4 regions of the Bariatricus sp. HCP28S3_D3 genome follow, and region 3 is predicted to be linked to each of the others. Evidence: predicted binding sites of a transcription regulator. Region 3 holds the regulator's gene; each other region holds the start of a gene.

What was found. Region 3 encodes Rex, which represses fermentation and respiration genes when NADH is low (regulators of the CRP and FNR family bind a similar motif). Its sites were predicted from a motif close to ATTGTTAANTANTTAACAAT; they were not measured.
Region 1: the regulator Rex is predicted to act here: its motif matches at 1,247-1,266, upstream of ACTNB3_RS10240 (acyl-CoA carboxylase subunit beta).
Region 2: the regulator Rex is predicted to act here: its motif matches at 947-966, upstream of pdxA (4-hydroxythreonine-4-phosphate dehydrogenase PdxA).
Region 4: the regulator Rex is predicted to act here: its motif matches at 1,116-1,135, upstream of rsxC (electron transport complex subunit RsxC).

Annotation. Positions count from the first base shown of each region.
Region 1 covers NZ_JBQHTK010000014.1:58,908-62,124, reverse strand. The annotation lists gene ACTNB3_RS10240 (acyl-CoA carboxylase subunit beta) at 1-1,146, opposite strand, end outside; gene ACTNB3_RS10235 (2-isopropylmalate synthase) at 1,355-3,217, opposite strand, start outside.
Region 2 covers NZ_JBQHTK010000010.1:33,618-36,834, reverse strand. The annotation lists gene ACTNB3_RS08640 (diguanylate cyclase) at 1-26, shown strand, start outside; gene ACTNB3_RS08635 (triose-phosphate isomerase) at 57-839, opposite strand; gene pdxA (4-hydroxythreonine-4-phosphate dehydrogenase PdxA) at 1,157-2,176, shown strand; gene ACTNB3_RS08625 (four-carbon acid sugar kinase family protein) at 2,204-3,217, shown strand, end outside.
Region 3 covers NZ_JBQHTK010000006.1:94,219-97,435, forward strand. The annotation lists gene ACTNB3_RS06840 (ABC-F family ATP-binding cassette domain-containing protein) at 1-698, opposite strand, end outside; gene ACTNB3_RS06845 (redox-sensing transcriptional repressor Rex) at 842-1,492, shown strand; gene ACTNB3_RS06850 (NAD(P)H-hydrate dehydratase) at 1,590-3,113, shown strand; gene alr (alanine racemase) at 3,110-3,217, shown strand, end outside.
Region 4 covers NZ_JBQHTK010000002.1:218,918-222,134, forward strand. The annotation lists gene rpsA (30S ribosomal protein S1) at 1-1,036, shown strand, start outside; gene rsxC (electron transport complex subunit RsxC) at 1,248-2,567, shown strand; gene ACTNB3_RS03355 (RnfABCDGE type electron transport complex subunit D) at 2,598-3,217, shown strand, end outside.

The DNA.
Region 1 (3,217 bases), on a different contig from region 3:
GTTCATGGTCACATATGCGCTTCCGTATGCTTTTCCGGTTACAACAGTAACTTTCGGTACGGTTGCATCGGCGAATGCATAGGTAAGTGATGCCATTGCTTTCGCAAGATTCTTCTCCGAACATACAGTTGCCTTGAATCCTGTTACATTGGTAAGTGTCAGGACCGGAATTCCAAATGCATCACAGAATTTCACAAATCCGGCTGCTTTCTTGCATCCTCTTGCTGAAAGAGAACCGTTGAATTCTTCTGCTGCCTTTCCTTCTTCATCAAATACTTTTGAGCGGTTTGCCACTGCTCCTACGGTCATTCCGTTAAGACGGATAAAACCGGTCACCATATCTTTTGCGTATTCTTTCTTTGTTTCGAAGAAAACGCCGCTATCTGAAAGCATTGACAGAACAATGGATGGGTCCTCGGCTGCATTTTCAATATCTTCACAGATCCGGTTCAGATCATCGGTACATTCATCATAAGAATCGTTATCCTCATTATTTGCCGGAAGCATACATACGAGTTCACGGATATTTTCCAGGATCTCTTCTTCTGTTCCGACTGCATCCACCATTCCGGATTCCTCGCTCTGGAACTTAGCGCAGGATGTGTCACATTTCTTAATTTCATTTCCGACGATTGCATTCGGAGAGTTCACAAATAATCTGCCCTTTGTCTCCATAAATGTGAAATCAGTCAGTGCTGCAGCTGTTGCGAGTCCACCGCCGCAATTTCCGAAAATAGCAGTAATCTGTGGAATAACGCCAGAAGCCATTGCCTGTTTGTAGTAGAGACTTCCAAATGCATTCAGTGCGTCTGTTGCTTCCTGAAGACGCATACCTGCACAATCAATAAGTCCAATGACCGGTGCACCCATCTTCATTGCCATGTCATAGATATGTGCGATCTTTCTTGCATGCATCTCACCAATCGCGCCCTTTAAAACAGTCGCGTCCTGGCTGTACACATAGACAAGATTACCGTCAATGACTCCATAACCGGTAATGACACCATCTGCCGGAGTCTCTTTCTCCTGCATGTTGAAATCTGTCGATCTTGCTGTTACTGCTCCGCCGATTTCAACAAAACTTCCCGAATCAAGCAATGCAGCAATTCTCATGCCTGCCGGATTTGATGTTGTTGTGTTACTCATAAATCTAGCCCTCCATTTTATAATTATAATATAAACCAAATTTTCTGCCGAGTTTATTATACTTGTATTTTCTGGAAACTGCAACATTTTTCGCGAATAACTCGTTAATAATTTCACATTGTATTAAAAAAAGACCAAAGGCGACAAGGGGACGAGTGACTAGGGTCACCGGTCACCCGTCACCCCTAGTCACTCGCCCCCTTGTCACCTATTTCTGATTCCGGAACTGTACCGGTGTCATATTATACGCTTTTTTGAACAGCCGGTTAAAATGCTCCACGTTCTGATATCCAACAGAAAGCGCGATATTTTCCACGGTCATACTGCTGCTCTTAAGCATGGCTCTGGCTTTTTTCATACGGACTTTCTTTACGATGTCCCCGAACGTCATACCTGATTTTTCTTTGATGTATTTGGACAGGTACGGCTTGGAAAGGAAGAATTTCTCAGAGAGGTCATCCAGAGAAACATCCAGATAGTTTGCCTGAATATAATTCATGATCTCAAGCATACGTTCGTCCTTACACTCATCTGCTGTTTTGATCTCTTCAATTTTATTAACCGCAACTGCCAGTGCATCGATGGATGCGTGGATAATGTCTGCATCAATGCCGACTCCCCAGTATGTATGTCCGTTGCAGATAATACCGACATATGCACATGCCTTGGAAGAAGATCCCTTTGTCAGAGAATGTTCTTCATAGAAGGACAGCTCGTAGCTGATGTTGAAATACTGCTTGATCGCATTGCTTACCGCATCGAGACGTCCATTACCGGATGCTGTCACGATCCGTTTGCTGTTCGCATGCGAAATGGTTGCTGTCGCAAGGATTCCGTCTTCCTGTTTGAAATGACACTCATCAATCGTAAAGACACCTTTGTAATTGACATAATTGTCCTCGAAAATATGGTAAACCCATTCCGGAGTCAGCTCTTTGTGAGCCTTGTCGGATACATCTTTTACGAGATATCCCACTTCTTCCTTCATCTCCTTCGGCAGATTGATACCGAAGTTCTGCTTTAATATGTAGTTGACGCCGCCCTTACCGGACTGGCTGTTGATACGGATAACATCCTTGTCATAGGTACGTCCCACATCTTTCGGATCGATCGGCAGATACGGAACCGTCCATTTATCGCATTCTTTCTCTTCCCTGAAGGCCATACCTTTCGCGATCGCATCCTGATGGGATCCGGAAAATGCGGTAAATACCAGATCTCCTGCATACGGCTGACGTTCGTAAACATGCATTCTGGTAAGACGCTCATAGGTCTCACGGATTTCCATCATGTTGGAGAAATCCAGTCCCGGATCAACACCGTGTGAGAACATGTTCATAGCCAGTGTGATAATGTCCACGTTACCGGTACGTTCTCCATTTCCAAACAGCGTTCCCTCGATACGCTCTGCTCCGGCAAGTACACCAAGCTCTGCGGTTGCCACACCACATCCTCTGTCATTGTGTGGATGCAGGCAGAGGATCACGCCATCGCGATGGCTGAGGTGTTTGTCTACATATTCTACCTGGCTTGCAAATACATGTGGCATTGCGTTCTCTACGGTTGTCGGAATGTTGATGATTGCTTTCTTATCCGGGGTCGGCTGCCATACATCCAGAACGGCGTTGCACACTTCCACTGCGTAATCCACTTCGGTTCCCGGGAAGCTTTCCGGACTGTACTGGAAGGTGAAATTTCCTTCTGTCTCATCCGCCAGTGTCTTCAAAAGTTTCGCTCCGTCGATCGCGATCTTCTTGATCTCCTCTTTACTCTTGCGGAACACCTGCTCACGCTGAGCAACGGATGTCGAATTGTAAAGGTGTACAACCGCATGGGGCGCTCCCTTTACTGCTTCAAATGTTTTCTTGATGATATGTTCACGTGCCTGAGTCAGTACCTGTACGGTCACATCGTCCGGAATCATATTCTTCTCGATCAAAGTGCGCATGAACTGATATTCTGTCTCGGATGCTGCCGGAAAACCGACTTCGATCTCTTTAAATCCGACTTTAACTAACAACTGGAAGAATTCCAGCTTCTCCTCCAGGCTCATCGGCTCGATCAGTGCCTG
Region 2 (3,217 bases), on a different contig from region 3:
ATAAAGCAAAATATATACGGGTGTAGCTTTTGGGGCTGCACCCGATATTTTTTCCTTTATTGCGCCTCATAAGTGGCCTTTGCATTCCGGATAAGCATGTTGAACTTATCAGCATCCCAGGCTGCACGTCCTGTGAAAAGTCCGTCAATGGAAGGCTGTACAATCAGTTCGTTTGCATTTCCCGGATTTACGCTCCCGCCGTAAAGAACCGGAATCTCATCAGCTGCTTCGCCGAAAATCTCCCGCAGACAGTTCTTGATGACTTTGTGCATTTCTTCCGCATAATCTGCGCTCGCCGGCGTCCCGTTTACGCCGATGGACCATACTGGTTCATAAGCAACCCAAATATTATTTGCTTGTTTGGCCGGAACATCATGGAATCCGATTTTAAGTTGTGTGCGGAGCACTTCTGCGCTGATGCCGAATTTTTTTTCTTCTGCAGTTTCACCGATGCATAACAGTGTGGTGAAACCATGATTCAGGGCGGCTTTTACTTTTTTGTTCTCTTCTACGTCTGTTTCTCCGAAAACATGGCGTCTTTCAGAATGGCCAATCATTACCAGATCCAGGCCAAGCTCTTTCAACATAAGAGGAGAGATCTCACCGGTAAATTGTCCCTGGTCTTCCCAGCTCATATTCTGTGCACCGAGTTTTACATATTTACGATCGACTTTGCTGGTTGCGCTTTCCAGTGTTGTGTAGGACGGGATGATAAATAATTCAATCTCGTCACGGCTGATGTCTTTTGTGTTTTCTACCAGCCTCTGTAAATATGCTACAGTGTCCTGAATATTCTTATACATTTTCAGGTTGCTTCCAAAATAAAGTTTCTTTTGCATGATATCCTCCTTTAAATTGAATATAGATGTGTTTATCTGTAAGATTGTATCCAATACTGACATGAAAATTATACTACGAAAGCGATGAAAAAACAATAGAAAAAACAAATGACAAATAAAAAACAAAAAAACGAAAATAAACGAAAAAACAGGGGTGAATTTTTGGGAATAATGCATAAAACCAAGGGCGAAAAAATGGATAACGTAACGAAATAACAAAAAATACTTGCGTAAATAAAAATAATAATATAAAATGAAATTACAAACGAAAGGCAAACGGAAGTTTAAACGAAAATAAACGAAAAGGAGAACGAAAAATGAGCGAAGCGAAATTCAAACCAGTAACAGCTATTACCATGGGAGATCCGGCAGGAATCGGACCGGAAATTGTAGTAGGAACTATGCTTGACGAAGGAATTCATGAATGCTGCAAGCCATTCGTAATCGGAAGCATTGCCATTCTGGATCGCGCGGCAAAAGTACTTGGAAAGGAATTAAAGTACAACAAGATCGAAGATCCGTCTGAAGCAAAATACGAGTACGGAACGGTAGACGTACTCGAGACCGGAGATTATGATACAGATTCCATCAAATGGGGCGAGGTTCAGGCTCTGGCAGGACAGATGGCAATCGACTGGATTATGAAGTCAATCGAACTCGGTATGGCAAAGAAAGTAGATGCTGTTTCTACATCTCCGATTCATAAGGGAGCAATCAAACTTGTTGGCATTAAAGAACCGGGACACACAGAGATTTATCAGCATCAGACAAATTCTCCATATGCACTTACCATGTTCTCGTGCCATAAACTGAGAGTATTCTTTGTAAGCCGTCATATGTCACTTGTAGATGCATGTCACTATGCAACAAAAGAAGTGGTTCTCGAGAATGTTATCAATATTGATAAAGAGCTCCGTAAAGTAGGAATTGAGAATCCGCTGATCGCAGTTGCAGGACTGAATCCGCACAATGGTGATAACGGACTTTTCGGAACGGAAGAAATCACAGATCTCGGACCGGCCGTAAAAGCAGCTCAGGAGATGGGAATCAATGCAGTAGGTCCATGCCCGGCGGACTCTGTTTTCCACATCGGCAAATCTGGAAAATATGATGCGATCCTTTCACTCTATCATGATCAGGGACACATTGCATGTAAGACACTTGATTTCGAAAAATCAGTTACCTTAACATTCGGACTTCCGTTTATCAGAAGCTCTGTAGACCACGGAACAGCATTTGACATCGCAGGAAAAGGAATTGCCAACAGCATCAGCCTGATCGAGTCAACCAAAGTTGTTGCTGAGTATGCGGCAAAGCAGCATGAGAAGGAAGCATAAATAGAACGAAAAGGGAGGATTTCAGCCATGCCAATTATTGGTTCAGTAGCAGATGACCTTACCGGCGCAACCACAACAGGGGTATTGCTGGCAAGAAGTAAAGCAAGAACGGCAGTATTTTTCAATGTAGAAGCTGCCACAAAAGCGGAAGGCGTTGATGAGCTGGACGCAATTATTATCAGCAGCAACAGTCGGCCACTTCCGGCGAATGAGGCATATGACAAAGTAAAAGAAGCAACGATCGCTCTGAAAAGCATGGGCGTGAAATATTTCCAGAAGCGTATTGACACAACATGCCGCGGTGGAATCGGAGTTGAAATTGATGCAATGCTGGATCAGCTGGATCAGGATACCGTTGCAATCGTTGTGCCGGCTATGCCACAATCAAGACGAATCCTGGTAGGCGGTTATTCCGTAATTGACGGAGTAGCGCTCATCAATACTCCGGTAGCACAGGATGTGCGTACACCGGTAAAAGAAAATTACATACCAAGACTGCTTGGCGGTCAGACAAGACGTAAGGTCGGACTTGTCACATTGGATAAAGTACTTGCAGGTGACGAAGCAATCAAAGAAGCGTTAAAAGCAGAACGCGAAAATGGATGTGAAGTAATCGTAGTAGACGCAATCACACTGGAAGATGTTGAGAATATTGCTCAGGCATGCATTTCTCTTTGCTGGGATGTTGTGAGCGTGGATCCGGGGCCGTTTACTTCCAAACTGGCATATCACAGAAGCCTGATTGGCATGGAAGAAGCCAATATTCCGCCGGAGGCAGATGAAGCAGGCAAGACAGTACTGATTGCCGCAGGAAGCGCGACACCGGTAACGAAGAAACAGATGGAAATTCTTTGTCAGGACGAAAGACATGTCCGGATCAGCGTAGAACCGATTCCGCTGATTGAAGGCGGAGAGGAAGCCGTAGCGGAAGTAGAGAAAGCGGTTGCAAAGGCGACGGAACTTCTGAGTGCAGAAACAAGACCGCGCGCCATCCTGTTTGAGACAGCTCTTCATGGAGAACTCCTGAATCTGGACGAAGAG
Region 3 (3,217 bases):
TTTTCAATCTCCAGCACTTTCGTTACGACACGATTCAAAAAATAACGGTCGTGGGAGACGATGAGCACTGCACCGGAGTAATTCAGCAGGTAGTTCTCAAGCCATGCGATTGAATTCATATCCAAGTGATTGGTAGGCTCATCCAGCAGTAAAATATCCGGTTTCGTCAGCAGAAGTTTGCCGAGGGAAACACGTGTCTTCTGGCCGCCGGAAAGGGCGTCCACCGGTTTCTGAAATTCATCCTCAGTAAACCCAAGGCCTTTAAGAACACCGACCAGTTCGCTTTTATAAGAATAGCCGTCAGCACGTTCAAATGCAGCGGTAAGTCTATGATAAGTGTCAAGTTTCATCTGAAGTGCGTCACCGGTCAGCGTACTGATTTCCAGTTCCAGTGCACGAATCTGACGTTCCATTTCGATAATCTCAGATTTGGCGGTGCGGACTTCTTCGTAAATGGTATTCCCGCTCATCAGGTCCTGGTGCTGGGCAAGATAGCCCATTGTTTTTCCTTTGGTAAGAATTACATCACCGTCATCACTATTCAATTCACCGACGATCATTTTCAAAATTGTGGATTTCCCGGCGCCGTTCAGACCGACCAGCGCCGCTTTCTCACGGTCTTCTATATGAAAGGAGCCTTTATTCACAATAACCTGCTCCCCAAAGGATTTCGTTAAATTGTGGCATGCCAGTATCATTTTCAAACCTCCTTATACTGTAGAAATAGGTACTGTCTACCTCATTATATCGGAAATACAATAAAAAACAACTATTAAGTTTGACTTTTTTATGTCATTTTTATATAATGAAATTTAGAATAAGAATGGAAGGTGGATGTCAGGTGGAAGAAAGAGAAATATCTCAGGCAGTAATCAGAAGACTTCCGAGATACTATCGTTATCTTGGCGAATTGCTGGAACACGGTGTGGAACGAATATCCTCCAACGATTTGAGCAAGAGAATGAAAGTAACTGCATCCCAGATTCGTCAGGACCTTAATAATTTTGGTGGATTTGGACAACAGGGATACGGGTATAATGTAAAATACTTATATACGGAAATAGGGAAAATTCTGGGACTGGACAACCAACATAACATGGTCATTATCGGTGCCGGTAATCTTGGACAGGCACTGGCTAATTATGCAGCATTTGAAAAAAGAGGTTTTGTATTAAAAGGATTATTTGACGTGAATCCACGACTTGTGGGAATTACGATCCGCGGTGTGGAGATCCGGATGATGGATGAACTGAGTGATTTTATTCAGAAGAATGATATTGAAATCGGAGTACTTGCGATTCCGAAGACAAGAGCCATAGATGTTGCGAATGTTCTGGTTGATAATGGTGTGCGGGCGATCTGGAATTTTGCACATACAGATTTGAATCTTCCGGATAATATTATTGTTGAGAACGTGCATTTATCGGAGAGTCTGATGAGACTTTCATACAATATAACACGTTATAATATGGAACATACAGATAATTCATAATTCGACAGAATGTGTTACACACATTTTGCCTGAATCGGCGTAATGAGAGAAGAGTTCCGGCTGCGGGGCTCTTTATTGCGTATTGGAAGGTGAGAATATGAAATATATATTGACGGCTGAACAGATGAAAGCGGCGGACGGAAGAATGATCCATGAGATCGGGATTCCTTCGCTGGTATTGATGGAACGTGCGGCGCTTCAGTGTATGGCTGCAATGAAAGAAGAGCAGATTGATCTGTCCTATGCACTGGTGGTATGCGGCTCCGGCAACAACGGTGGAGACGGATTCGCGGTGGCAAGACTGCTTGCCGAAGAAGGAAAAAGGGTCGATGTGTGTTTTGCCGGAAAATTGGAATCCAGGAGTGAAGAAACGAAGCAGCAGATGCATATTCTGGAAAATCTGGGCGTGTCTGTAGGAAACACTTTACCGGAGAAGGAATATAGTGTTATTATAGATGCCGTATTTGGAATCGGGCTTTGCCGAAATATCGAAGGACATTACCAGAATGTGATTGAACAAATGAACCGGTATCAGGGATACAAAGTTGCGATTGATACTCCGTCCGGAATTTCCGCTGACACCGGGGAAGTACTGGGATGTGCGTTCCGGGCTGATTTGACAGTCACGTTTGCATACGCTAAGGCAGGTCAGGTTTTCTTTCCGGGTTCCGAGTATGCGGGGAAAGTACTGGTAAAGGATATCGGCATTACGGATCCGGGCTTTGAAAACCGGGACGATCTTTATTTTATGCTGGAAAAACAGGATGTGATTTCCAGGATGCCGGAGAGAAAGCCGGATTCCAATAAAGGAAGCTATGGAAGGGTTCTTCTTATTGCCGGAAGTAGGGGAATGTCGGGGGCAGCGTACTTAAGTGCCCATGCGGCGTACATGGTAGGCGCAGGCCTTGTACGGATATACACGGAAGAATCCAACAGACAGATTCTTCAGCAGCTTCTGCCGGAAGCTATTATCACGACTTATGATGAGATGGCCTTAGATTGTTTCCGGGAACTTCCAGATCTGCTTCAATGGGCAGATATGGTCTGCATCGGATGCGGACTTGGAATTTCAGAGTATTCGCGGAGACTTTTTAAAATGACGCTGGAAATGAACCGGAAGCCGTGTGTGATTGATGCGGACGGTCTCAATCTTCTTGCGGAATTTACCGAAGAAGAGCGAAGAAAATGGGCGCGCCAGAAAGAACAGTATGTGCTGACACCTCATATGAAAGAAATGTCAAGATTGACAGGATATCCTGTTGCAGAACTAAAGAATCATAGGAACGCTCTTCTACGTGAGTTTGTTGAAAAAATGCAGGTCGTTTGTGCCATGAAAGATAGCAGAACACTCGTCGCAGCTTGCGGACATCCGACGTTTCTGAATTCATCCGGAAATGCAGCAATGGCGAAGGCCGGTTCCGGTGACGTGCTGGCAGGAACGATTGCCGGCCTGATGGCTCAGAACCTCCCGACTTTTGACGCGGCTGTGTTGGGAGTATATCTGCACGGCCTTGCCGGAGATACGGCAAGAGAAGAATGTGGATCCTACAGTGTGCTTGCTGAAGATCTCATCCGGGGGCTTGGCAGAACACTAAAAACTTTGGAGGAAAACTTGAAATGAAGACATATAACAGACTGCGTGCAGTGATCGATCTCGATGCAGTAATGTATAACATGCAAATGATGTATCGTAATATTAAAAACGATGCGCGGATGATCGTTGTC
Region 4 (3,217 bases), on a different contig from region 3:
TAATGGAGAGGTTGTAGATGGCACTGTAATCGATGTGAAACCGGACGAGATTATTCTGAATATCGGATACAAGGCCGACGGTATCATCACCAGAAGTGAATACACGAATGAGTCAGGATTAGACCTTACAACAGTTGTATCTGTTGGAGACACAATGACTGTAAAAGTGCTGAAAGTAAATGATGGAGAAGGACAGGTTCTTCTTACATACAAGAGACTTGCAGCTGAGAAGGGCAATGAAAGATTAAAAGAAGCATTCGAGAACAAAGAAGTTCTGAAAGCAACCGTTACACAGATCCTTGGCGGCGGATTAAGTGTTGTTGTAGATGAAGCAAGAGTATTTATTCCTGCAAGTCTTGTGTCAGATACTTATGAGAAAGATTTATCAAAGTATCAGGATCAGGAGATTGAGTTTGTGATCAGCGAGTTCAATCCGAGAAGAAATCGTATCATCGGTGATAGAAGACAATTGCTCGTAGCAGAGAAGGCTGAGAAGCAGAAAGAGCTCTTTGCAAAGCTGAAAGTTGGCGATACGGTTGAGGGTACTGTTAAAAACGTGACAGACTTCGGTGCATTTATCGATCTCGGCGGAGTGGACGGATTGCTTCATATTTCTGAGATGTCTTGGGGAAGAGTAGAAAATCCGAAGAAAGTATTTACAGTAGGTGAGACTCTGAAAGTACTTGTGAAAGATATCCGCGATACAAAGATTGCGCTCAGCTTGAAATTCCCGGAGACAAATCCGTGGGCAAATGCAGCAGAAGATTACGCTGTAGGTAAAGAAGTAACCGGAAAAGTGGCAAGAATGACTGATTTTGGCGCATTTGTTGAGCTGGCACCTGGTGTTGACGCATTACTTCATGTATCTCAGATTTCCAGAGCACATGTTGAGAAGCCGTCTGATGTTCTTTCTGTTGGTCAGGAGATTACAGCTAAGGTTGTAGATTTGAATGAAGCTGAGAAGAAGATCAGCCTTAGCATGAAAGCACTGGAGAATGCAGAAGTGCAGGCAGCGGAAGCACCGGTTGAAGAATAGAATTTTAGAAAATTCAAGTGAATATGATGGGATTTTTATACAAAAAGAGACTGGAAACAGTCTCTTTTTGCGTCTATAAAATGTTAAAAAAACATCAAGATGTTTCTCAAAATGTACAATAAATTTGTGCATTTTACTGGAATTGTTCTTGAGTTTTCGGTATAGTTAGAGCAAGTCAACAAGGAGAAATAAGGAAGGAAGGAAATTGATTATGGGACTTTTGACATTTAAAGGCGGAGTTCATCCGAATGACGGCAAAAGCTTTGCAAAGGACAAGGAAATTGTAGAACTGTTGCCGAAAGGCGATCTTGTGTATCCGCTTTCCCAACACATCGGGGCGCCGGCAAGCCCGGTTGTCAAAAAAGGCGATCATGTCCTGAAAGGGCAGATGATTGCCGAAGCGGGTGGATTTGTATCTGCGCCGATTTATGCGTCCGTGTCGGGAACTGTAAAAGCAATTGAGCCGCATGTGAACCCGACCGGTGCAAAAGTGAATTGCATTGTAATTGAAAATGATGGTCAGTATGAAGAGGTGGAATATCCTCCGGTAAAACCACTTTCAGAACTGACAAAAGAAGAGATTCTGAATATGATCGCGAATGCCGGTATTGTAGGTATGGGTGGGGCCGGATTCCCGACCCGTGTGAAGCTCTCACCGAAAGAACCGGAGAAGATCGATTACATCATAGCGAACTGTGCAGAATGTGAACCGTATATCACGGCAGACTACAGAAGGATGATGGAGACTCCGGAACTTCTGGTAGAAGGCATGAAAGTTATTCTCAAGTTGTTTGACAATGCAAAAGGTATTTTTGGTGTGGAAGATAACAAACCGGATTGTATCGCAAAACTCAAAGAACTGGTTAAAGACGAACCGCGTATGGAAGTAAAGACATTGATGACAAAATATCCGCAGGGTGCAGAACGTCAGCTGATCTATGCAACCACTGGACGCGCCATCAACTCTACGATGCTCCCGGCCGACGCAGGATGTGTGGTGGACAATGTAGAAACTGTCATCAGTATTTACAACGCGGTTGTGAAGGGAATCCCGTCTATGGAGCGTGTTGTGACCGTGAGTGGTGACGGCGTTGCAAATCCGGGAAATTATAAAGTCCTTTTTGGTACCAATCAGAGAGAATTGGTAGAAGCAGCAGGCGGATTGAAGGAAGGATGCGAAAAGGTGATTTCCGGCGGACCGATGATGGGATTTGCCATGTATACGCTTGACACACCGATTACGAAAACATCGTCTTCTATTCTCTGTCTTTCCAAAGACGAAGTATCTGCAAGTACGGCGACCGCATGTATCAACTGCGGAAGATGTGTGGAGGCCTGCCCAAGCCGAATCATACCGTCCAGACTTGCGGATCTTGCAGAACGTCATGATGAAGCAGGATTTGTCAAGATGAACGGACTGGAATGTGTGGAATGTGGTTCATGCAGTTATGTCTGTCCGGCAAAGCGCCATCTGAAGCAGGCAATCGGCTCCATGAGAAAGACTGCACTTGCAAATAAAAAGAAAAAATAGAACAGTACAGAGAGGAAGAGGTGAACAAAAGTGAGTGAACAATTGAAAATTTCATCTTCACCACATATTCGTTCCAAAGCGACGACCAGTAATATTATGATGTGGGTTGCAATCGCACTTCTGCCGGCGACCGCCTTTGGAATCTATAATTTCCGTGACACACATGCATGGCTTGTTGTGATCGTGACGACAGCAGCAGCAGTACTTACGGAATATATTTATGAGAAACTGATGCACAAACCGATCACGATCAAAGATTTCAGTGCAGTTGTCACAGGACTTCTGCTTGCACTGAACCTTCCGCCGACAGCACCACTTTGGATGGGAGTTCTCGGAAGCGTATTTGCAATCCTGGTCGTAAAGCAGCTGTTTGGAGGACTGGGACAGAACTTTATGAACCCGGCACTTGCTGCAAGATGTTTCCTGCTGATTTCTTTTACCGGCAGAATGACATCCTTTACATATGACGGGATTTCAGGTGCCACACCGCTTGCGGCTATCCGCGCAAATGTGGAAGCAGGCAACAGTGCACTGGCAGGAGTGAACAGCATGGATATGCTCCTTGGAAAGATCGGAGGAATGATCGGTGAGACTTCTGTGATCGCAATTATGATTGGCGCGATTATTCTGATTCTTATGGGAATTATCGA